One region of the Peribacillus sp. P4_C12 genome, then DNA from elsewhere that is predicted to be linked to it. Evidence: riboswitches for the same ligand, from Rfam matches in the RefSeq annotation. Region 1 holds a riboswitch; each other region holds the start of a gene.
The links. Region 1 has a riboswitch for lysine ahead of AC1DUW_RS13920 (amino acid permease). Riboswitches for the same ligand answer to the same signal wherever they lie in the genome.
Positions count from the first base shown of each region.

Region 2: it holds a riboswitch for lysine, as region 1 does, so the genes downstream of both, dapA (4-hydroxy-tetrahydrodipicolinate synthase) here and AC1DUW_RS13920 (amino acid permease) in region 1, are expected to answer to the same signal.
Region 3: it holds a riboswitch for lysine, as region 1 does, so the genes downstream of both, AC1DUW_RS11960 (aspartate kinase) here and AC1DUW_RS13920 (amino acid permease) in region 1, are expected to answer to the same signal.

Region 1 covers NZ_JBFUIB010000096.1:4-4,340, forward strand. Annotated here, with positions in the region: partial or broken gene AC1DUW_RS13915 (helix-turn-helix domain-containing protein) at 1-296, opposite strand, end outside; gene AC1DUW_RS13920 (amino acid permease) at 479-1,930, opposite strand; lysine riboswitch at 2,026-2,205, opposite strand; gene AC1DUW_RS13925 (LacI family DNA-binding transcriptional regulator) at 2,484-3,446, opposite strand; gene AC1DUW_RS13930 (hypothetical protein) at 3,711-4,010, opposite strand; gene AC1DUW_RS13935 (helix-turn-helix transcriptional regulator) at 4,019-4,210, opposite strand.
Region 2 covers NZ_JBFUIB010000110.1:474-8,266, forward strand. Annotated here, with positions in the region: partial or broken gene AC1DUW_RS14735 (PTS transporter subunit EIIC) at 1-298, opposite strand, end outside; gene AC1DUW_RS14740 (BglG family transcription antiterminator) at 295-2,454, opposite strand; gene AC1DUW_RS14745 (ABC transporter substrate-binding protein) at 2,689-3,705, opposite strand; gene AC1DUW_RS14750 (hypothetical protein) at 3,756-3,962, shown strand; partial or broken gene AC1DUW_RS14755 (pyridoxal-phosphate dependent enzyme) at 4,384-4,614, opposite strand; lysine riboswitch at 4,923-5,101, shown strand; gene dapA (4-hydroxy-tetrahydrodipicolinate synthase) at 5,237-6,133, shown strand; gene AC1DUW_RS14765 (thioredoxin domain-containing protein) at 7,196-7,714, shown strand.
Region 3 covers NZ_JBFUIB010000067.1:91-13,539, reverse strand. Annotated here, with positions in the region: gene AC1DUW_RS11995 (SMI1/KNR4 family protein) at 1-34, opposite strand, end outside; gene AC1DUW_RS11990 (hypothetical protein) at 58-456, opposite strand; gene AC1DUW_RS11985 (hypothetical protein) at 598-1,053, opposite strand; gene sdhB (succinate dehydrogenase iron-sulfur subunit) at 1,219-1,992, opposite strand; gene sdhA (succinate dehydrogenase flavoprotein subunit) at 2,010-3,761, opposite strand; gene AC1DUW_RS11970 (succinate dehydrogenase cytochrome b558 subunit) at 3,832-4,440, opposite strand; gene AC1DUW_RS11965 (YslB family protein) at 4,822-5,280, shown strand; gene AC1DUW_RS11960 (aspartate kinase) at 5,343-6,575, opposite strand; lysine riboswitch at 6,666-6,842, opposite strand; gene uvrC (excinuclease ABC subunit UvrC) at 6,904-8,676, opposite strand; gene trxA (thioredoxin) at 8,780-9,100, opposite strand; gene AC1DUW_RS11945 (electron transfer flavoprotein subunit alpha/FixB family protein) at 9,342-10,319, opposite strand; gene AC1DUW_RS11940 (electron transfer flavoprotein subunit beta/FixA family protein) at 10,391-11,164, opposite strand; gene AC1DUW_RS11935 (enoyl-CoA hydratase) at 11,309-12,082, opposite strand; gene AC1DUW_RS11930 (TetR/AcrR family transcriptional regulator) at 12,209-12,796, opposite strand; partial or broken gene AC1DUW_RS11925 (AMP-binding enzyme) at 13,002-13,449, opposite strand, start outside.

The sequences.
Region 1 (4,337 bases):
ACCGATTTCTGTAAGGCAATACTGTCTACTTCTTTCAGGAAAGAATACTCTTTCTTTAAAGCTGGAAGTTCTTTGATTGTTGCGTATTTATCCAGAAAAGAACCTTTCCATTCATTAGAGGGTAATTGGCCGTTCTGCTTCATTTCTTCACAAATATACCAGTAGGCATCTTTCTCCTTTTGTTTGCCTAAAAAGAAGTTAAAGACAAAACGGGAGCAGCCGATCGTTTTATTGATTAGAACTAGTTGTTCTTTAGTTGGATAGATTCGAAATTTATAAGCTTTGTTTACGACCATTGGTTTCACCCCCTTATAGTTATTATTAACCATCGAACGTATGTTTGTCAAAGGATTACTTTGGCTATGCCAACCGCCATTCATCTCGCCCTTCACAGGCTTGAAGAGGGAGTCTTCTGGCGGGAAATGATAAAAAAAGGACCTGATTCCTCTTGAAGAAGAAATCAGGTCCTTTAAAACGCTTATTTTACTTTAAAATCACATTCCTCAAGTGGAACGATTTTAGTTTTATACTTAATTTTATAGCCGAACCATAGGACGAAGAAAAAGATCAGGCCAATGTAAGAAACAAACATGGAATTCCAATCAATCCCGCTACTGCTGAAAGCTTGGTAGCCTTGTCCAATGATAATGAAAATACATAATACGAGCGCAAAAATCGGTCCAGTTGGGAATCCTTTAGCAAGGTATGGTAAAGCATTCAAATCAAGACCTTGAGCTACATAGGCTTTGCGGAATCGATAGTGAGCAATCGCAATTCCAACCCATGTGACAAATCCAGCCATACCTGAAGCATTTAATAACCAAATATAAACTACACCGTCACCGAAAAATGAAGCTAAGAAAGCGAGGCAACCGACTAAAGAAGTCGCGATAAGAGCATTCACTGGAACCCCTCTTTTATCGAGCTTGCCAAGGAATTTCGGAGCTTTTCCGTCACGGGCCAGGTCCCATAGCATACGAGTTGAAGCATACATGCCGGAGTTACCAGCAGAGAGCACAGATGACAATATAACTGCGTTCATGACCGATGCTGCAAACGCAAGACCTGCACGTTCAAATACAAGCGTAAATGGACTGACGGCAACATCCTCGCTCAATAAACGTGCATCTGTGAACGGAATGATCATTCCGATTACAAAAATCGAAAGGATATAGAATAAGAGGATCCGCCAAAAAACGGACTTGATCGCTTTAGGGATATTTTTCTCTGGATTCTCACTTTCACCGGCTGTAACTCCAAGTAATTCTGTTCCTTGGAAAGAGAAGCCTGCTGCCATGAATACTCCTAGAATTGTGAAGAARCCTCCGTTAAATGGACCTTCTCCCATGGTGAAATTAGAAAAACCAATTGGGTCATTTCCGCCAAGGATTCCGAAAATCATTAAAAATCCAGTGATTAAGAAAATGATAACGGTCACGATCTTGATTAAAGCAAACCAGAATTCAGCTTCGCCAAATCCTTTAACAGACATATAGTTAAAAAGAAACATAATAATTAACGCAACGGCACTCCAAATTATGGACGAGCTGTCCGGGAACCAGAACTTCATAATCAGGACAACGGCAGCCAGTTCAGCTGCAATTGTGATGGCCCAGTTATACCAATAGTTCCAACCAATCGCGAAGCCGAAAGACGGGTCGACGAATTTGGATGCGTAGACACGGAACGAACCGGCTACTGGCATGAATGCTGCCATTTCTGCAAGACTTGTCATTAAGTAATAAACCATGAAGCCAATGGCTGCGTATGCTGCCAAAGCACCTCCAGGCCCAGCCGTATGGATGGCACCGCCACTTGCTAAAAATAAACCTGTTCCAATCGTTCCACCTAATGAAATCATCATTAAGTGACGTGCTTTCAGGCTCCTTTTCAACTCAGTGGGATTTGATGTTGCTTGTGAATTTGACAATTGATGTTACACTCCTTTTTATTGGAAGGAACGATATATAAAAAAACAGCAGTCGAAAAAGATCGACGGCTGTTTATAATAAACCCGTTTATCCTTCCGAAGATAGCTCCCCACGTTAAAAAACGTGACAGTGGTGTTCCTATTCGGTAACACCGCCAGCCTAGATATACAAGGACCATATCTAAACTTCGGCAACTTATCCTTTCAAACGGAGTCGTCAATTTTCCTGAATCTCGTCCGTTCTACTTTTATAAGCCGCAGCCTCTAACTCATCGGTAAATGAGGAAGTATTCAATTTTCTTATACTAAATATATAAATCGTTACGTCAACTTCTAGTCAACTATACGATTTCAGTATAAAGTTCAAACAATTATTTCTATGTCAGCAGGTCATTGAGTAAACTTTACTATACTAAAATTATAAAATAATCTTATAGATAGCGCAATGATTATTTTTCAAGGTTATTTTTTCCTAGTTTTTAAATGTATCACTTGAATTTTATGTTTAAATGTTTGTCATTTAAACATCGTTTATTTGGATAATTATAATAATTCAAATAGTTTTTCGTTTCATAAGAGTATAATCTAATTTTACATGTCTGATAACTTCAGGATTTTCAAATAGATCAACAGCCATTTTGCCAATCCAATCAAGCGGTAAGGAAACGGTTGTGATATCGAGCATCTCACTGAGGCTATCATTATTAAAACCTAGAATGGCCACGTCTTCTGGCACTTTCATTCCGAATTTGTTGGCAGTAAGAATGAATCCGGCAGCAGTGTCATCATTAGTAATGATGATAGCCTCTGGTTTGTCTATCATGGAATTCCAATCTTGGAACAATTTTTCACCATCTTTGATGTGATAACTGCCTTCAAACAGCCATTCTTTTTTATTTAAAAGGTGATACTTATTCATAATATCGTTAAACGCCTTTGTACGAAGGGAGCTGTTTCTGCTCTTTTTTCGCCCGAGACTGTATCCAATTTTCTTATATCCTTTAGCAACCACGTATTCAAGTGCAGAGGAAAAAGCGGCATAGTGATCAATGCTTATGGACGATAATTCAGCCTGGGCTGTATCTTCACATAAGATAATGGGTCCATATTTATGATAGTCCAAGAGGACTTTCATTTCTGAAATTCTTGAACAAACGATAATGCCATCGAGTTGCTTCATTTGTAACATATTCAATGCCTGAATTTCTTTTTCTCTTTCATATTGTGTTTGAAAGATGACTATATGATAGCCGATAGCATTGGCTTGTTTTGTAATACCTTGCACGATTGCTCCGTAATAGGGGTGATTGGTGAAGGGAATGATGACGCCGATTAAATTCGTTTTGCCTTTTGAAAGATGAATGGCGTTGATATTTCTCGAATAGTTTAATTGGTCAATGGCCTGTAAAACACTCTTTCTTTTTTCAGGACTAACATATGGGTGATTATTCATTACACGAGACACTGTGGAGACGGACACACCTGCATATTGAGCAATTTCTTTAATATTTGTCATAGGATCACCGTTTTTTCTTTTTTTTATTGTATCGTATGAAACCCATTTCAGAGCAAGAGGCGAGAATAAGAGAACTAAAGATTTCTTTATTCAGGGCCTTGTTCTGGTATGGGTTTCATCCTTTAAGATTGAAAAAAGTCTTAGAGGAGGAGATTAGGATGGTCCAAACTTTACTCTGTCTGATCGTACTATGCGGTATCGAATTGGGATTAGCTTACTTCGCAGTATATTTGAAGTCGGAAAAATGAATGGAAAGTTGACGACTTATAACTTCGCTTGATAATAAAGAACGAAGATCGCCCATGAGCCCAGATGAATGAACAATAGAATGCCAAGGACAGCTGCAGCAGAGAGCTTCACTCCAAAAAGCAATAACAGGAAAAAAGCACGTCCCAATAAGTGGGGAAAACCAACTGGATGCCCGTGCTCTAGTCGGATGAGGTCAAATCGTTCATCTAATCCCCGTTGCTTGGCGGCGGCACGGCGTCCCCACCAAAATCCAGTCAGTCCGCAAATAATCCCAAGCGTGATTCCTAAAAAGGCCCCCCAGTTAAAATCCTCCATCACAACTCCTACTCAAATATAAATATATCTTCAATGGCCAATTGAAACACTTTCGCTAGCTTGTAAGCGAGCTTGATGGAAGGGTCGAATCTTCCTGTTTCTATAGAAATAATCGTCTGTCGGGATACGCCTGTAAGTTCGGACAGCTTTTCTTGTGTGAGTTGATGCGCTTTGCGTAGTTCCCGAATGTTATTTTTCAAATTCTTAAACTCCTTTCAGAAATGTAAAGTTAGCTTTACGTAAAGTATACTTTACAAATTGAAAATGTGTAAATGATTTTCATTCGACAAAATCCTATGATAAAGAATAGTGGTCAAATATAAAAAT
Region 2 (7,793 bases), on a different contig from region 1:
CTGTCAATGGTCCAATAATCATCGCACCTAGGATGGTAGGGGCAGAACTTGATAGTGTTAATCCATATGTCACAATGACGGCTACAACTGCTCCTCTTTGTCCTCCTATTAATCGTCCACCTGTATAGCCTAATAAAATAGGTAAAAGAATGTTATTAATAGGATTCAATAAGAGTAAAATCCTATCATTATACCACCATCCATAAATCCCAAAGATTCCTTGAATGATCCCTGCGGTTATAATGACAGCAATATTCTGGTACACCATTGCGCTCAACAATTGGCCTAGTTTCTTCATTTACCCCGGATCTCCTCTAAGGAACGTGTCGCTTTCACTTCGTATGCCTTCGATAATACAACCTCCAACGAACTTTTCACGACATTAGCTGTAGATTCTATTAATACGTTAATAAACGATTCCTCTATTAACATAGAACTGATTTCACTTATCATTTCTATATGCTCTTTTGGAGCCTCCTTAGGTGTCGCCAGTAAGAGTACCGTATTAATAAACTGTTGTTCTTCATCATCAACAGGCCACAAAACAGGTTCTTTCATCCGAAAAATAACAACAAGCAAAGTATTTACTCCTTCTGACTTAGCGTGAACCATTGCTAAACGACCTATTACAAACTCTCCTTGCTGCTCACGTTTTTCAAGGTCTTTAGAAAGTTTCCGAAAATCACTTATTTCTTCAATATCCTTGATCTGACTAAGAATACTGGATATATTAACCGGAGGGCTTACATAAACATCATTATAGATTTTCAGATGGCGCAAAATTTGAATCATCCCTTCCCCATATGTTGCAAGGGACATGACGGAAGATGACTTCCTATTAATATCTTGAACTCTCTTTTGAAGTGGTTGCAGTTTATTAACCTTGAAAAGGGCATTTTGAATTCTTGATAGATCCTCCTGTTTGAGGAAAGGGCTTACAATGACAGTATTTTTATTTTTCACAACAGGAAGATTTATCGTTGAAATCAAGATATCAATTTCCATCTTTCCCTTCAGATATCCTTCAAGCTGGTTCAACGAGACAACCGCTTCTACTTTAAGATTTGGCATTTCAGTACGCAGTCTCGAAGCTAGGTATGTTGATGTTCCAAGTCCACTAGAACATACAACAATGGCTTTATACTCATTCATCATAGTATCTTTCTTTCGAATAAGAGAAGCCCCAATGTGCATCGCCAAATAGCCAATCTCATCATTTGGAATGTGGCAACCTGTTTTATTTGATAAAAGTTCACACGCTTTCTTACAGGCAGTAAAAATTTTCGGATACCTTTCTTTAATTTTTTCAAGCATCGGATTATGTATTTGAAGACCATTTTTTAAACGGGTAATAGCAGGAACAAAGTGAGAAACTAATCCTTCAAAGAGGAGTTTATCACCTTCGAATGATTCTTCTAGATAGTATTCCATTGCACGTATAAAACTTTGTGTCAATTCAATCCAAGTAAATTCTTCTCTTTCATAGTTAACCATTTCCTCTCCATTAGAAAGGCGAGCCCCTGATAAATGTAGAACAATATAATTCACTTCAATTTTAGGTATCGAAATTGAAAGAACTATTTCAAGTCGTTTGACAATTCTTTCCGCAAGTGAATAGATTAATTGATCAATTTCATAGTCTTGAGATAAATTAGACAAGTTGGATGTTTCAATAACCTCTCCGCTTTTTATTCTCTCGACCGCAAGCATTAGATGAACGATTAGATTTACATAGTTCCGGTCAGTTAATTCGATATATGTTTGCTCTTTTAATACTTGGTGTACAACCCGCTCAACATCCAAGATGTTATCAATTTGAACAAACTTTAGTAAACGATTTCGAATCATCATGCCCAATTGGTCTTGTACGTCTCCTTGTTCCGATTCCATCTTTTTATGGAAAAGTTCAAGCCATTCCTCAAACATTATGTCCTTATGGAGCAACCGGGATAGCATCGTTCTCCGCTGCTTTTCCTGCCCATCGATATATACGCCAATTCCCGGTGCCCGAATGAGTTTAATCCCTCCCATTTCAAGCCATATACTCACCTTGTCCAAGTCGGAGCTAACGGTTGCTTCCGTAATCCCATACTTTTTACTAAATACAAATTGTTTAATCGGTTCTTTAGAAAGCAACAAATCATAAGTAATGCCATCCTGCCGTTCTTCTGGAGAGTATGCGGACAACGTTTTTGACTGTTTAATGTGTTCTTTTAACTTTTCTTTCCCTTCTGCTGCTCCTTTCAGTTCAAAACCATTTCCAATTTGTTTCGCTATTTTTAATTCATAGGCATCCAAGGTGGATTTAAGCGCTTTCATTTCTCTTTGAATCGTTCTTGTACTTAATTTAAACATTTCAGATAGTTCTTTATTAGAAACAGGTTTATTAGCTATCAGCAGTTTTCTTAACAGCTCTTTTTGGCGGGAATCTAAAACAGGAAATTGTTGCTTCATTTTTTTCTCCTTCTCCCAAGTTAAGAATTGTATTTTGGAGCTGGATGCGGAACACTTATCCCAGCCATAACATTCTATAATTTCTTAAATGATAAAAAGACTTTCTTTTAGTCCCTTAATAGTCTAACTTAATTGTGATACGGTTTTACTGCAACATAAATAACTTAAAATTCTGAAAATATATTGCAAAAACTTCCCTATTGATGTTTTATTTAAGCTTTGCTTATTGATGTTTTATTTAAGCTTTGCTTTTACTTTTTCACTTACATCACTAGGAACCCAAGTTGTCCATAGCTCTTCATATTCTTTTAGGAACCATACAGCCGCCTCACGTGTAGTTGTATTATTTTTCTTCATATAAGCCAAAAAGTCAGTCGTAATTGCACTACTTGTAGAGTAGTTACTTAGAAACTCAAAAACTTCTGGTACTTGTTCTGGTAGCCTATTTTGAACCGCAATAGTTAATCTTTGTGAAGGGAACTCTGTATGATACCCATCTAACCAATCTTTATCATTGTATGGTGCGTCTTTTAATTCGGTAATATCATACAATCCGGCAATCCATGTTGGTTCCCATAGGTAGCCTACCCACGGCTTACCACTCTTATACGCACTAATAAATGATGTATTTAACGCTGTATGAGAAGCTGGTTCAAAATAATTAAACGTCTTAAATAATTTGTAATTTTTCATTTTTTCTTTGAAGACCTTATCGGCATTCCATACTGGAATCGCACCATAAATACGTCCTTTGTTCGGATTATCTGGATCTTTAAAAAGTTCCCAGTATTCAGGTAAATCATGAATCGATTTCAAATTAGGAGCAATCGGTTCAATACCACGATCTGGATCCCCTTCAATAACATAAGTTGGAACATAAAGACCTTGTCGTGTATCTTCAAAATTAACAGATGTCTCTATAATATCACCATTTTCAATTGCTGATCCATATTGTTCTGGGTAGCCTCCCGTCCAAATCTCCATAAAAACATCCATACTACCAGTACTTATCGCAAAAAGTGAAGCTGTTTCAGATCCTGGAAGTAATTCTGTTTTATAACCATAACCTTCTTCAATAATAGTTCTTGCGATCTCGTTGTGTACCCTAATACTATCCCAACCCGGATCAGCAAACTTAATTGTCCCGATGGCTCTGGTAGTTGCTATAGAACCACTAGAATTGCTACAACCTACCAAGTCCAACGATGAAATAAGAGTCACTATGAGAATCAAGCTAAAAAAACTTTTCATTGAAATCTCCTATTCTCCTTATTCTTTCATTTTATTATAGCGCTCTTAAGATGAAATACCAGATTGGTAAACGATTACATAACTGGCTTAAGGTAATCAATTATCAATATACTGATGCAGTGATAACGGGATTACGAAAAGATGAATTCGGTTTGCTTTTAGGGATTGAGGAAAACAACCGGATAAAGCCAGCAGGTATAAAGGAGATTGTCACTCCTGCAGCCAGAAAACAATTATATAGCCAGTATAAGATTTAATAGTAGATGAAAACAAGAAATTTATTTACTTGGAACCCAAGATCAAATGCAAGGTGAAGTTCAGAAACTATACAAAGGCTGGTTTGTTACGCATTCAGTCTTTCGTTGAATATAACATAAGCGTCTATCCATTGGGCAGGCGTTTTTTGTATAATGTAAAATATCATTTTTGTGTTTCTTGTTCCACTAGTAGAAAGTGAGTTTACCCTACCTTTGCCTTTAGGCTAGAATTTATGACCGTCTTTATTTTGAATCGAAAAGGTAATTATAAGTCTAAAGGTAGTTAACTTCTTTGTAGAGCGTTTCTCAGCATCAAATTTTTAAAAAAAGTAGTATTTTTGACTTTTAAAAGTTATGTTTTCACTTTCAGTTAAGTTTGCGTTTAGCTTTCATTTTTTCAGAAAGCTATTCAGGGGCTTATTTCTTCTTCACTCAAACTGAGTATCTTATTGGCGGCTCCCCTTACTTTAAATGCTCCAACCTCATGAACATTTTCAAGCTTTAAAAAAACAGGACGTCCAATTTTTTCTGATAGTATAGTAGATTGAATCAATGGAGTTCTACTTACAATCGAAGCGATTCGTTTTCTTGCTTCCCAAACGTCACGGATTTTCATATCTTTTCTTTCCTTTGTTAGTTTTGTATTAGTCATGTTRTCYTCCCCTCCTTGATCATTATTMTTGRTATYCATAWGATAAATACYAATTCYTTCTATAAGATATATCAATTGGCAAAACTGACTATAAAAGGGTGGAACTTTTCAAACAGTTTGTTTTATAAAACTATTAATCTGTTGAGTTTACATAATACTAAAAAAGATGAATCCAGCCCAATACCTTTGCCAGTTCCATCAATTATCCATGTATTCTTAAAAAAATATTTCTAAATTGGCCTTGCAATAGAAAGGATTCCCTGTTATATTACAGTCAATTAAATATTTTCTTACTTCATACTTTTTGAAGTGAGGATAGAGGAGCAAAGACCATTAGTACACATTTTGAGGAGAATGAGATCCTATGACTATTGTGGAAAGGGGAATTTGCCGAAGCGGAAAGAATCTCATGTTCTTGAAGCTGGTTCTGCTATTGAATAAATACAGGACTGTCATATAGGAAACTATATGGAGGGCTATCTTACGCGCCGAAACGATTTTTTTTATAAATATTGTTTCTACTGCAGCAGCGAATCCTCGTTGTTGCTTTTTTGCGTTTACTCCTGAATGGCCCTAACCACCTCTGAATTTTTAAAAAAATTATATAAAAGGGTGTGAAGTTATGAATTTTGGCCAAGTTTTAACCGCAATGGTTACCCCGTTTAATCATAATAATGAGGTTGATTTTAATGCTACGAGAGCTTTAGTAAATTATTTAATTGCTAATGGTTCTGATGGATTAGTTATAGCTGGTACCACTGGAGAGTCTCCTACATTAACAGCAGAAGAGAAAGTAGATTTATTCAAAATTGTTGTAGAAGTTGTTGATGGAAGAGTTCCAGTCATAGCTGGAACTGGTTCAAATAACACGAGAGCCTCTATCAGCTTAACAAGGCAAGCAGAAGCAGCAGGAGTCGACGGAATTATGCTCGTTACCCCATACTATAACAAGCCGTCTCAAGAAGGATTATTTCAGCACTTTAATGCTATTGCCCAATCAACATCATTACCGGTAATGCTTTATAATATCCCCGGACGAAGTGTTGTAAACATGTCAGTAGAGACGATTGTTAGTCTCTCAAAAATTAACAATATTGTGGCAGTAAAAGAAGCAAGTGGTGACTTAGATGCCATGGCACAAATCATTAGCAAAACAACTAGTGATTTTACATTGTACAGCGGAGATGATGGGTTAACATTACCGGTTTTAGCCATCGGTGGAACAGGCATTGTTTCGGTTTCTTCACACATAATTGGTAATGAAATGCAAGAAATGATCAATAGCTTTAAGAATGGTGATGTCCGTGGTGCTGCTTCTATACATCGTAACCTTCTTCCAATTATGAAAGCATTATTTGCTGCACCAAGCCCATCACCGGTAAAATCAGCATTAAATATGCGGGGGTTAAATGTTGGAGGTGTCCGCTTACCATTGGTCCCTTTAAACAATGAAGAAAAAAGAGCACTACAAATAGCTCTACAACCTAGTAACGTAGAAGCAGTTTTGTTAAATAAATAAACTAATGATTCATTAAGCGAGTCTTTAATACCGATTTTCTAATTAAAGACCATAATAAACTGGACAAATTTTAAAAAGCAGTGCAACTCTGAAAGAAGTGCACTGCTTTCTAAACGATGCACGATTCAGGGATTAAAACTAGTAGAAGTAGCTAGAGATTATAAAGTTAAAGATATTATTGCGTCAACTGAACTAACATTGATTATATAACCTACCTTTAACTCATCAATTTCTTTTTGTCCTTCAAACCCTTCCACCAATTTATTGAAATAGGGCTCTTGTTTAGTTGTTAATCAACTTTTCTTATAAAAAAGACAAGTATCTTCAAAAAATAGCCTTTTTGTCAACAAGAACGGGGTTATTACGCTAACAGTTATATAAAAAGAAACAAAGTAGATGAGCTCTAAAAACTTTTATTCTCAATAATCTTATCCACTTTTTTCCAGTAACCACTTAATTACCTTATCTACTTATGTATTAAAAACAGCCCTTTCTCTATTATGAGAAGGGCTGTTTTCAGGAGAGTTTTTTGACCTGTCTTCTTCTTCCAACGTCCAGGAACCAAAGAATTCCTAAAACTAGTCCTTCTCAAGTTGTCCAATACAGATTTGTTCAATATACATACGTATAAAATAAAGCCCCCAAAGTAATTGAAACACACAATCAGGAATGACAATACCGTAGATTATTACCCCCCATCCAGTTTGAACGTGAGATAGTATTTATGAACGCAAGATAAAAAGGAGCATTAAATACTGGTTCCCTTGTCCTCCCTCCACTCGCATATCATAATCTATTTCTACCACTTACTTCTTAATAACAAAACACTTTTAATAGTCATTCCCTAGGTTATTTATCAGTGTTCCCTCATCATATGGTTGTGAATACTGTATTTTCCCACATTTTTGACACTCCACATCGCATACACACTTATAAACCAATTTTTCTTTTTTGATATATGTTTTCGTGATGCCTCAATAATTTTAATGTTGACAGTTCAGGTATGAATTATTATAATTTGTAAAAATAGGTATTACATTTTATGGAAAGAGAGTGAGCGAAATGACAAATCAGATTGAGAATACGAAATTGAGTTTTGGACAGAAGGATGCGACTGTAAAAGTTGAAGTTTTTTTAAATTTAACGTGTCCTTATTGCGCTACATTTTATGGTATTGCAGAAGATGTTTTAAAAGACTACTTAGACAATGGGCAAGTTGAATTCATTGTAAAACATTATGATAAGCCTAGAGAGATGCTGTTAAATGGAACGTTAATCAACCTATTCCTAGATTATGAGAATCCTTCGCGTGTAAAAGAAATCTTAAAGGAATTATTTGAAACACAAGGACAATGGGATCAATTGAACAACCAAGAAATCAAAAATTTATTAGCAGAAAAATATCACTTAAAAGAAGAACCCCAAAATACTGAAATTAGCTTGAACGTAACTTCAGAGGCAATTCGCAGAAATGTGAAAATGGTGCCTACTATTTTTATCAATAACAAAGAATATCAATATCCTACAGAATTAACTGCAGATGAATTGAAAACCACAATTGAGGAGGCACTAGCAAAATAGTACAACTTATTAGCTAATTCCATCGAATACATAATGAGAGCAATAGTAAGACAGTTTAAATACTCCTAACACAACAAAA
Region 3 (13,449 bases), on a different contig from region 1:
GTCCAGATAGGGTGTTATGCACGAAATGACTCATTTACTTATCCCTCCAAAATTAAATTAATATGCTTTCCACCAAGGAGATACTGTGTTCCAATGGAGATCTTCTGTCAACGGAAATACATTAGACATCGAATTCGTTCCGCCATATTCTAATGGCAATTCATGATGTGCTTGAAGCCCTGGCCAAGTTGCACCCCAGCCTGGATCTCCATATTCTTTAATATACCATGTCCTAAATTTTCTCTTAAGATTAGTATCCCTCTTAGTTCGTTTATCTTTTGGTACTACCTTTATATTAGCTTTTGTCGGAGTCCACATAGTCGTTTTATTGTGTGAATTGTATATTTCAGGATAAGCAACTGTCTTTAATATTGTTTTGCCGTAAACAACTTGCAGCGGTTGAAAGATATCAGTTGAGAAATCAAACTTCTCTGTTAGTCCTTCATCAAAGTACAATTCATGTTTGGCTGTGTAATCGTTAAATGTAGGACAACCAACCGGTGTTGTTATGTTTGGTGAACCTACATTAGTGACGCGACGATCTGTCCCCTCTAATGAAAACTTCGTAACAAACTCTGCCGTATCTTGTGAAACTCTTTACTCCACAATATCTTGGAATCCATACAGAAAGACTCTTTTATTGTCATGCTGGAACCAGTAAGGCTGTTTCACCTTGATTTGCAGTTCTGTGATCTTTCTCTTTGGGAAAGAGAATACTAACTTTCCTGCTTCCGTGATTTCCACCGGAACTTCTTTATTATCAACCTGCTTAGTCGGGTACGTTTCAATACGGCGACATTCTCCATTTTGGTCCTTGTATTGAATATCTAAAACACTCATTGAATATTCTGGGGATGGATGTAGTAGCAATGTATTCGTGTAGATATTGTTGGAGATATCCTGAGGAGTTGTTACATGAATGATTCCATACACCTCTGTTACACATTCGTTCTCGTTCTTTTCAGACTGACGAACCTCCAGGATAGCGTTAGGCTTGTTTTCTATACTAGAAGTTTGTTTTTCCGTATTTTTATAAACGAATAAATGACACAATTATAAGTCTTTAATAAAAAGAACCCCAGAAAAAACAATATAAAGATAATATCCCCACCATTAAAATCCGATATTTCTCACCTTAGATTTTAGATGTGAAGCTGTTCACATTTTTTTAGACAAAAAAAGAACCTATATCCTAAGATACAGGTTCTTTTCTCATTATTAAACTTCGTCGCTTCCGAAGAAGTTACGGAATTGTTGAATAGTAGTATCACGGTTTAATGCTGCAATCGATGTAGTCAAAGGAATTCCTTTAGGGCAAGACTGCACACAGTTTTGTGAGTTACCGCAGTTTGCAAGGCCCCCATCAGACATAATTGTATTTAAACGTTCAGCTTTGTTCATTGCACCAGTTGGATGTGCGTTGAATAAACGAACTTGTGATAATGGTTGTGGTCCCATGAAGTCTGAATTGCTGTTTACGTTCGGACAAGCTTCTAAACATACACCACAAGTCATACATTTAGATAATTCGTAAGCCCATTGACGTTTCTTTTCTGGCATACGTGGTCCTGGTCCAAGATTGTACGTACCATCGATTGGAATCCAAGCTTTTACCTTTTTCAATGAGTCGAACATACGGCTACGGTCGACTTGAAGGTCACGAACAACAGGGAAAGTACGCATTGGAGCAAGACGAACCGGCTGTTCTAATTGGTCAATAAGAGCTGTACAAGATTGTCTAGGTTTACCATTGATAACCATTGAACAAGCACCACATACTTCTTCAAGACAGTTCATGTCCCAAGCGATTGCTGTAGTGTGTTTTCCTTGTACTGTTACTGGATTACGACGAATTTCCATTAGAGCGGAAATTACATTCATATTCGGACGGTACGCTAATTCAAATTCCTCATCATAAGGAGCTGAATCCGGTGTATCTTGACGAGTGATTATAAAACGGACTGTTTTAGTCTCAGATTTAGTTTCAACCATTTTTTTGCTCCCCCTCTTTAATGTTTCGTAGTGTAATCACGTTTACGTGGTGCGATAAGTGATACATCAATATCTTCATAATGGAATTCAGGTGCTTGATCCAAGCCTTTGAATGTCGCCATTGTCGTTTTCATGAATTTATCATCATTACGTTCTGGGAAATCAGGTTTGTAATGAGCTCCGCGGCTTTCGTCACGGTTTAAAGCACCAATTGTGATAACACGTGCTAATTGCATCATGTTTTGAAGCTGTCTAGTGAAGGCTGCCCCTTGGTTGCTCCATTTAGCAGTGTCATTGATGTTAATTTTCTTGTAACGTTCCATCAACTCAAGAATCTTGTTGTCAGTTTCTTTCAACTTGTCATTGTAACGAACTACAGTAACATGCTGTGTCATCCACTCACCAAGTTCTTTGTGTAGAACATACGCGTTTTCATTACCATCAAGAGACATTACTGCATTCCATTTTTCTTGTTGTTGTTTTTCGTAACCATCAAACAATGAAGAAGGAATAGACTCTGAAGTTTTATCAAGGCCTTCAATATATTTAACTGCATTCGGTCCAGCAACTGAACCACCAAAGATTGCAGAAAGAAGTGAATTCGCACCTAAACGGTTACCACCATGTTGAGAGTAATCACACTCACCTGCAGCAAATAAACCTTTAATGTTTGTCATTTGGTCATAATCCACCCAAAGTCCGCCCATAGAATAGTGAACTGCAGGGAAGATTTTCATTGGAACTTTACGAGGATCTTCACCCATGAATTTCTCGTAAATTTCAATGATTCCGCCAAGTTTGATATCAAGTTCTTTAGGGTCTTTATGCGAAAGATCCAGGTAAACCATGTTTTCTCCATTAATACCAAGCTTCATGTTCATACATACGTCGAAGATTTCACGAGTCGCGATATCACGAGGTACAAGGTTACCATAAGCAGGGTATTTTTCTTCAAGGAAATACCAAGGTTTTCCGTCTTTATATGTCCAGATACGTCCACCTTCACCACGAGCAGATTCACTCATTAGACGAAGCTTATCATCTCCAGGGATTGCAGTTGGATGAATTTGAATGAACTCACCATTTGCATAATTTACACCTTGTTGATAAACAATGGATGCTGCTGAACCTGTATTAATCATTGAGTTAGTTGATTTACCGAAAATGATTCCAGGACCACCGCTCGCCATGATGACAGCGTCGCCAGGGAATGATTTGATTTCCATTGAAGTCAAGTTCTGTGCTACGATACCGCGTGCTGTTTGATCGTCATCGATAACAGCTCCAAGGAATTCCCAACCTTCATATTTCGTTACAAGCCCTTCTACTTCATAACGTCGAACCTGCTCGTCCAATGCATAAAGTAATTGCTGACCAGTTGTTGCACCAGCAAATGCTGTACGGCTATGTTGAGTACCACCGAAACGACGGAAATCAAGAAGACCTTCCGGAGTACGGTTGAACATTACGCCCATACGGTCAAACATATGGATAATCGATGGTGCTGCATCGCACATCGCTTTAACCGGTGGTTGGTTAGCTAAGAAATCTCCGCCATAAACTGTATCATCAAAGTGGATATATGGAGAATCCCCTTCACCTTTTGTATTTACTGCCCCATTGATTCCGCCTTGGGCACAAACTGAGTGAGAGCGTTTAACAGGTACTAAAGAAAATAAATCAACCTGTTGTCCCAGCTCTGCTGCTTTGATCGTAGCCATTAAACCAGCTAGACCTCCACCAACGATAATAATTTTACCTTTACCCAATTCTGTCACTCCCTTATTTCCATTAGCAAAGCTATGTTTTTCCTAATACTTATAAATGAACTCTATCTTCTTATACGAAAGCGAAAATTGCGCTAACCCCTACATAAGAAAGAAGAACGAAAACGATCAAAGTAACGTAAGTCATGATTTTTTGCGATTTTGGTGATACTGTTAGACCCCAGCTCACTGCAAATGACCATAATCCATTAGAGAAGTGGAAAATTGTCGAAATGACCCCAACTAAATAAAATGCAATCATAAATGGATTAGAGAAAATCTCTGCCATCATGTCAAAGTCAACCTCTGTACCTAATGCTGCTTGAATTCTAGTTGACCAAACATGCCAAACAAGGAAAATCAACGTAATGATTCCGCTTAGACGTTGTAAAAAGAACATCCAATTCCGGAAAAATCCAAATCTACCCAAATTATTTTTAGCCGTAAACGCGATATAAATCCCGTAAACTGCATGATAAATCAAAGGTAAGAAAATGATGAAGATTTCCAAGAAATAACGAAACGGTATGCTTTCTAAGAAATGTGCTGCTGAATTAAATGATTCCGGTCCCTTTGTTGCCATATAGTTGGTAACTAAATGTTCCAACAAGAACAGCCCGATCGGAATAACTCCAAGTAGTGAATGAAGTCTACGATTCCCAAACTCACGATTTTTTGCCACTAAGTGCCCCCCCTTAATTTGTGAAAAATCATGCAAAGATAAACTGGTGGCTACCTTTTATCTCCGCGTGAAAATAAAGTATAGAGTTTGAAACATCCCTATACTTTCTTACAATTATGTGACATGTCCATTTTACTCCTGACTTCTATGTGCGTCAAGAAAACGGATACAAGAATTCTCTTTTTCAGAATAGATTTTATTGGTTAGAATTGTATAATTTTTAATTGTTAAGATTATAACTTGGAGAAATTAGTAATTAATCTATTAATATCCCGGAATAATTTCTCATTTTTTCCCAATTACGATTGAAATAATAAAAAAACAGTATAATTTGCAAAAGAAAAACGTTTATAATAGATTTACAGAAAGAGGCGATAAACTATGAAAAAAAATATTGCTGCAGCGATAGAAGAAGAAGAAATTCAAACAGAAGAATCTCAAGTTCCAGCTTTCGGCTACGAATTAATCAGAGAAGTTTTATTGAACGATATTCTCGGAAAAGATTCTAATCAAATTCTCTATTGGGCAGGTAAACAGTTAGCGAGAAAATTCCCACTGAATGGCGAACAGGAAGTTGTTGCATTTTTCCAAAATGCAGGCTGGGGCCATCTTGAAATCATAAAGTTTTCGAAAACCGAGATGGAATTATCCTTAACAGGAGAAATAATCAGCCGTCGCCTAGATCTTTATCCTGACTGTCACTTCCAACTTGAAGCCGGTTTCCTTGCCGAGCAGTTTACACTGCAGAAAAAATTCTTAAGTGAATCGACAGAAGAAATCAAACGCCGCGCAAAAAAAGTGACATTTACCATTCAATGGGATCCTAGAGACCCAATCTAATGAGACCAAAAACAGACTTACCCTTTTTGTCGGAAGTCTGTTTTTCATTAGACTCCAAGCAATCAAACAAGCACTTTTGCATGCTGTCCTAATTTAAACGCTTCATGAAGTGCTTCGACTGCCTTCACCATTTCCTTTTCATTGACGACAGTTGAGACTTTAATTTCAGATGTGCTGACCATTTTCACTTGGATACCTGTGTTAGCCATCACTTCAAACATTTCGGCAGCCACTCCCGGATTAGATACCATTCCTGAACCGACGATAGACACTTTGGCCAATCCGCCCTCCGTTTCTATTCTATCGAATGCCAATTGGTCTTTATTGTTTTCTAGCACGTTTAAAACAGCTTCCGTATCTTCACTTTTTATGGAGAAAGAAAGGTTTGTTGTATCCTCTGTTGTCATACTTTGGATAATAATGTCAACGTTTATCCGGTTTTTTGCAAGTGTCATGAAAATTGTGGATAATGATCCTAGTGATCGAGGCAAACCATTCACTGTGACCCTTGTAATACTGTCTTCAAAAGCAATACCGCGTACAATTAAATTTTCTTCCATAGTTGCTTCCTCCTCAATGGTAGTTCCTGCTTCTTTCTCCATACTTGAACGGACTTCAAGCGGAATCTGGTGGTTTTTCGCATACTCAACAGCTCTTGGATGAAGGACACCCGCCCCTAGATTGGCAAGTTCTAGCATTTCATCGTAAGAAATAGATTGCAGTTTTCGAGCGTCTTTTATGTAACGTGGATCTGTTGTAAATACACCCGTTACATCGGTATAAATATCGCATCGGTCCGCATTTAATGCTGCAGCAATAGCCACTGCAGTCGTATCAGACCCGCCCCGCCCTAGTGTCGTGATTTCTCCATTTGCATCATTCCCTTGGAAACCTGCAACGACCACAATTTTCTTTGCCTGAAGCTGAGCTTGAATTCTCGAAGCATCAATGTTTAAAATCCGGGCATTCCCATGAACGGATTCTGTTTGCATGCCAGCCTGCCAACCGGTGAAAGAAATAGCTTCACGCCCCGCTTCAATTAAAGCCATTGTTAACAGGGAAATCGTGACCTGCTCTCCAGTCGTCAATAACATATCCATCTCTCTCTTGCTTGGATTTTTGGAAATATCTTGAGCCATGTAAACTAATTCATCTGTTGTTTTCCCCATAGCTGAAACAACGACGACTACCTCATTCCCATTCTCTGCTTCCTCGATTACTCGATTGGCAACATTTTTGATTTTCTCGACACTACCGACGGATGTCCCGCCAAATTTTTGAACGATTAATGCCATCCTAATGCACCCTCTTTATCTTTTTTAGGCAATAAAAAAAGCAATGAGAAATATCTCATTGCTGTGATCACGTATTTAATACAGTAAACACAGTGAGATAGCTCTCCAGGGTATACCCCCTGACAATCCGCCATTTATTAAATGTCAGACCAGAAAAACAAGGTATGAGTCTTGTCTTCCTTCGGCGTTATCCCCTTTCAAAACCTTTCATCGAAGCTCATACTTCTCCAGGTTTTTACTCTTGAATTCCGCACCTCTATCAGCACTTTTAAGTTGTCTAGTTGAAAATTCCTTCTTATCATAGCATAGAGAAATGTAGGTAGCAAGATTATTCTTGCAATTTTCTAACGATTCCTTCAGCTACTCCTTTTGGCATGCCTGCCTCTATAATTTGTTCTACCGATGCCTCTTTAATTTTTTTCAATGAACCAAAATGCCTTAACAATTGCTTTCTTCGTTTTTCTCCGACTCCAGGTATATCATCAAGCAGCGAGTGAACCGCATTTTTCCCGCGTAGCTGGCGATGAAACGTAATCGCAAACCGATGCACTTCGTCCTGAATTCTTTGCAACAAATAAAATTCCTGGCTACGCGAATCAAGCGGTACCAGTTCCAGTGGATTGCCAATCATCAATTGCGATGTTCTGTGCTTTTCATCCTTAATGAGACCAGAAAGCGGAATATCAAGACCCAGTTCATTTTCTAAAATATCTCGAACAGCCTCCACATGTCCCTTTCCACCATCAATAATGATTAAATCCGGAAGTGGCAGCCCTTCTTTTAAAACGCGTGAATATCTTCTGCGTACAACTTCACGCATCGATTCATAGTCATCAGGTCCCTGGACAGTTTTGATTTTATATTTGCGATACTCTCTTTTTTCCGGCTTCCCGTCGATAAACACAACTAAAGCGGATACCGGATCACTGCCCTGAATGTTCGAGTTATCAAAAGCCTCAATCCGATGCGGCGTATAGATACCTAATTGCACCCCAAGATTTTCCACCGCATTGATCGTTCTTTCTTCATCTCGTTCAATCAAAGAAAACTTTTCCTGAAGGGCTATGGCGGCATTTTTATTCGCCAATTTAAGCATATCCTTTTTCGATCCCCGTTTTGGATGAATCGTCTTCACACCAAGCAGCCCTTCAGCCATTTCCGCATCTACTGACTCTGGCAGCAAAATTTCCTTTGGTTTAAAGTGATTGGTAATCTCGTAAAACTGACCTAGGAATGTAAGAAGTTCCTGATCCGGTTCATCATACACTGGAAACAGGGAAACATCCCTTTCTATCAATTTCCCTTGTCGCACAAAAAATACCTGAACACACATCCAGCCTTTATCATAGGCATAGCCAAATACATCACGGTCGATAAAATCAGTCGTCATCATTTTTTGCTTCTCCATCGTGATATCGATGTGGGCAATTTTGTCACGGAACTCCTTTGCCCTTTCGAAATCAAGCTCTTCTGATGCCTCTAACATTTTTTCTGTCAGTTCTTTTTTTATCTCAGTATGGCCGCCGTTTAAAAATCGGTTGATATCATCCACCATTTTTTTATATACCTGTTCCTCTACATCATACACACATGGAGCCAGGCACTGCCCGAGGTGGTAATAGAGACAAACGCGATCCGGTAGGGTATTGCATTTTCTAAGAGGATAGATGCGGTCGAGTAATTTTTTCGTTTCATTGGCCGCAAAGGCATTCGGATACGGACCGAAATATTTACCTTTATCTTTTTTGACTTTTCTCGTAATGATTAGACGTGGATGCCGTTCAGCAGTCAACTTGATGAATGGATACGTCTTGTCATCCTTCAGCATGATATTATATTTTGGATCATGTTTTTTGATTAAGTTTAACTCTAAAATGAGAGCCTCAATATTTGACGAGGTAACGATGTATTCAAAATCGTCTATCTCATTAACGAGTCGGAACGTTTTCCCATCATGGGAACCGGTGAAATAAGAGCGCACACGGTTTTTTAATACTTTCGCTTTTCCTACATAAATGATCGTTCCCTGACGATCCTTCATTAAATAACAACCTGGTTGATCGGGAAGAAGGGCAAGTTTATTCTTTATTTGCTGGTTCATACATTCAGCCTCCTGTTCTCCCTTTTTACAATTAATTATATATCAAGATAGCGAAAAAAGCTTCAAGTCCACAGACTTGAAGCTTTTTTTAGCTATCTTAATATTAAGCGTGTTTTGCAATAAGTTCAGCAAGAGCTTCTTTAGGTTGGAAACCAACAACTTTATCTACTACTTCACCGTCTTTTAGGACGATTAATGTCGGAATGCTCATTACGCCGAATTTCCCAGCTGTTTCTTGGTTTTCGTCTACATCCACTTTTACGATTTTAGCTGTGTCGCCAATTTCAGTATCAAGTTCTTGAAGAACAGGAGCAATCATTTTACAAGGTCCACACCATGGAGCCCAGAAGTCTACAAGAACGACACCTTCGCTAGTATCAGTTGTGAAAGTTTGGTCAGTTGCATTTACAATAGCCATATATATATCCTCCTCAAATTTACTCAAATAACTAAAGACAGTATACCATTGTTACTAGAATCGATGCTAATATTTTGCTTCAGTGGTAGGATGTCCAAAAACAGAGTAAATATACAGGTTTCTTAGCTCTTCCTGATAGCTTAATAATTCATTAAAATTACAACACAAAAAAAAACAAGGCATTTATCAGCTAACTGTCAAATGCCTTGTTCCTTACCTATATTGTTTATACTTTAAATGCTTTCGATTACGCGTTCACTTTTAACTTTTTGAATTCTTCTGTTAGTAATGGAATGACTTCAAAAAGATCTCCGACAATTCCATAATCAGCTACGTTAAAAATGTTAGCTTCTGGATCTTTATTGATGGCAACGATAACTTTAGAGTTGGACATACCAGCTAAATGCTGAATAGCTCCAGAAATTCCGCAGGCAATATATAGGTCTGGCGTAACAACTTTACCCGTTTGGCCGATTTGCAAAGAGTAATCGCAATAGTCTGCATCACATGCACCACGAGAAGCACCGACTGCACCGCCAAGAACTTGAGCAAGTTCCTTTAATGGTTCAAAACCGTCTTCACTTTTTACGCCACGTCCGCCGGCAATGACTACTTTTGCTTCTGAAAGGTCGACCCCTTCACTTGCTTTTCTCACAACATCTTTAATAATCGTACGCAAGTCTTTAATATCTACACTTAATGTAGAAACATCACCAGAACGGGACTCATCTTTCGCTAATGGTTCAATATTGTTTGGACGAACAGTTGCAAACACAATTCCAGCTGTGACAATTTTCTTTTCAAATGCTTTACCAGAATAAATCGGGCGAGTGAAAACGATGTTTCCGCCTTCTTCTTCTATAGAAGTAACATCGGAGATTAAACCTGATTCAAGCTTACCAGCTAGTTTTGGCGCTAGATCTTTTCCTAGTGCAGTATGACCGAAGAAAATGCCTTCTGGTTTTTCCTGCTCTATGACAGCAAGCAAGCTTTGCGCATAACCATCTGATGTATATTGTTTTAATTGATCATTTTCAACTGCTACAACTCGGTCTGCACCATACTGGATCAATTCATTCCCAAAATTTTGAACACTGTCACCAACTAAAACACCTACGATTTCTCCGCCATCCGCTGCAAGTTTAGCCGCACCGATTGCTTCAAATGATACATTTCTTAGTGAACCGTCGCGAACTTCGCCCAATACAAGAAACTTTCTAGCCATTTATAAAAACCTCCTGTGCTCTATTTTATCTTTTTGTTGTGTGTAGTATATTTTGAAAAGAACCGCTTCTATTAAATTACTTTTGCTTCACTGCGTAATAATTGAACAAGTTCGCTAACTTGATCGCTAATCTCGCCGTTCAGCACTTTTCCAGCCTCTTTTTTAGCAGGAAGGTAGATTTCAATTGTTTTTGTTTTTGCTTCAACATCTTCTTCTTCCAAATCCAAGTCGTCCAATTCTAATTTTTCCAGTGGTTTTTTCTTCGCTTTCATGATTCCTGGCAAAGAAGGATAACGCGGTTCGTTTAATCCTTGTTGAGCTGTTACTAGCAATGGAAGAGAAGCTTCGATTGTTTCAGAATCTCCTTCAACGTCACGGATAACGCTTACATTTCCAGCAGCGATGTCCAATTTAGTGATTGTTGTAATATATGGAATTCCCAAAATCTCAGCAACGCGCGGACCTACTTGGCCAGAACCGCCGTCGATTGCTACGTTCCCAGCAATGATTAAATCAGCATTTTTACCTTTTAAGTATTCACCAATAATTTTGGCAGTCGTGAATTGATCGCCATTTTCTATGTCGTCTTCAATATTTATTAATACGGCTTTGTCAGCACCCATAGCAAGCGCAGTGCGCAATTGCTTTTCAGCTTCTTCAGTTCCAACGGAAATAACCGTTACTTCTCCACCTTGTGCATCACGAACTTGGATTGCTTCTTCTACAGCATACTCATCGTATGGGTTAATGATGAATTCTGCTCCATCCTCATTAATTTTCCCGTTAGAAAGTGTAATTTTTTCTTCTGTATCAAATGTTCTTTTCAGCAGCACATAAATGTTCACGATAATACCTCCCGAATAATTTGAGTTTTGAAGATTATGAATTTTTTAAACATACTACTTTGTATTCTACAGATTTCACCAAAATCCTGCATAATGTATAAAAATAAGTTATTAATTCACTAGTTTTGAAATGAAACACCACTACTATTTCCCTTTAAATATTGCTTCTCTTTTTTCGATAAAAGCACCAATTCCTTCTTTTGCATCAGCAGTATCGAAGGCTTGGCAGAATAGGACAGCTTCTCTTTCTACACCTTTATAGTAGGAATCATGCTTAGTATAATTTAATAGTTCAATAGTCGACTTTAATGCAAGAGGGCTTTTCTTAGCAATTTTAAAGGCTAATTCCTTCGCTTTCGGAATAAGTTCTTCATCTGTGAAGGCATGATTAGCTAATCCACATTGCACAGCTTGTACTCCTGTAATTGGCTCACTTGTAAATAGCATTTCAGCGGCCTTTGCCGTACCGACATAACGAGGTAACCGTTGTGTGCCAGCAAATCCAGGAATTAATCCAAGCTGTAGCTCAGGCAAACCTAGTTTTGCTCGTTCTGTTACTAAACGGATGTGACAGGCCATAGCCAGTTCCAATCCCCCGCCAAGCGCTGCTCCATGAATAGCTGCAATAACCGGTTTTGGAAAAGATTCAATTTTTTCAAATACAGATTGACCATTTTTGGTCAGTTTCTCGAAAGCTTTACCGTTTTCTACTTCTGTAAACTCTTTAATGTCTGCTCCAGCAGAGAAAAACCTACCTTCTCCATGAAGAAGGACAACCCGTACGTTCTCGTTCTCCTCAATTTGATCGAAGGCTTGTGACAGCTCTCTAATGATTACCGAAGACAACGCGTTTGCAGGTGCATGATTAATCGTTATAAAAGCAACATGATTCTCGATTGAAAGCTTAAGGTATTCCATATATATCCCTCCCGGCATGCTAGTCAAACTTTTTTGAAAATTCAATATGTATCACTTCCCCATAAAACTGGAAAGCTGATTAATCGATTTTTTTGAGGATGACTAAGCCACCCTCTATTAAAATCGTTAACTTTTCAAGCTGCATCCACCCAGTAGAAGGCGGTGAACATCTTTTGAAAGGTCTGAGAGTGAATACTTTTGCTCATTCATCACCCAAGTTGTCGCTGTTTCGTCAATCGTTCCAAAAATCATCTGCCTAGCAAGTAAATGATTTAAATCAGGCAGAAATTCGCCGTTCTCTTTTCCTTCTATAATGATCTGATCAATTAAATTTAAATATCCTCTTAACACATCATTAATTCTTAGGCGTAATTCTTTATTCGACTGTCTTAATTCCAACTGAGTGACGATTGCTAAATTCACGTCTTCTGAAAGGATTTGAAAATGTTTTTGAATGAGCACATACAGCTTTTCTGAAGCTGAGCTCTTTCCCTTAAGTTCTTCTTCAATCTGTTCTACAAAATAGCCCATCTTTTCATGAAATAATGATATTAAAATATCTTCTTTATTTTTAAAATAAAGATAAATGGTGCCATCCGCTACGCCTGCTTGCTTGGCGATTTTGGATACTTGTGCTTGATAATAGCCGTTTTGGGCGATGATGATAACGGCTGCATCAATAATTTGATTATACTTCGGTCTGTTGCTTTTCACTGGATGTCCCCTTTCAGAAAATGAATGAATCATCATTCATATTTCTATCATAAAATGGCGCCCCTTTACTGTCAAGCAAAAACTTCTTAAGGGTCCTACACTTTCCAATATGTTTATTGTACAACTCAGATCTTTAGGTTGTCCAGTTGTTCTGTAAAAACACGGAGCTATATGAACAACTGCTCCGTAAGAAGGTTAAGCTTCTTTACGCTTCTTTTCTTTCCTCTGATATTTTTTTCTTTTCTTCATCAATAAGAACTCTGCGTAATATCTTTCCAATCGTCGTTTTAGGAAGTTCCTCTCTAAATTCATAGCTGCGCGGTACTTTATAGGAAGCTAGACTCTTTCTCGCAAACTTATTCAACTCTTCTTCTGTCACACTTGCATCTTTTTTCAGAACGACATAGGCTTTGACCGTCTCACCACGATATGGATCTGGAATTCCTGCCACAACTACCTCCTGAATAGCCTCATGCTCATATAGTACTTCTTCGACCTCACGAGGGTAAATATTGAAGCCGCCTGCAATGATTGTATCTTTTTTCCTTTCGACTACATAAAAGAAACCTTGCTCATCCATGTAACCTAAATCGCCTGTAAGCAGCCAGCCGTTTTTAAATGTGTTTTCCGTTTCTTCCGGGCGATTCCAGTAT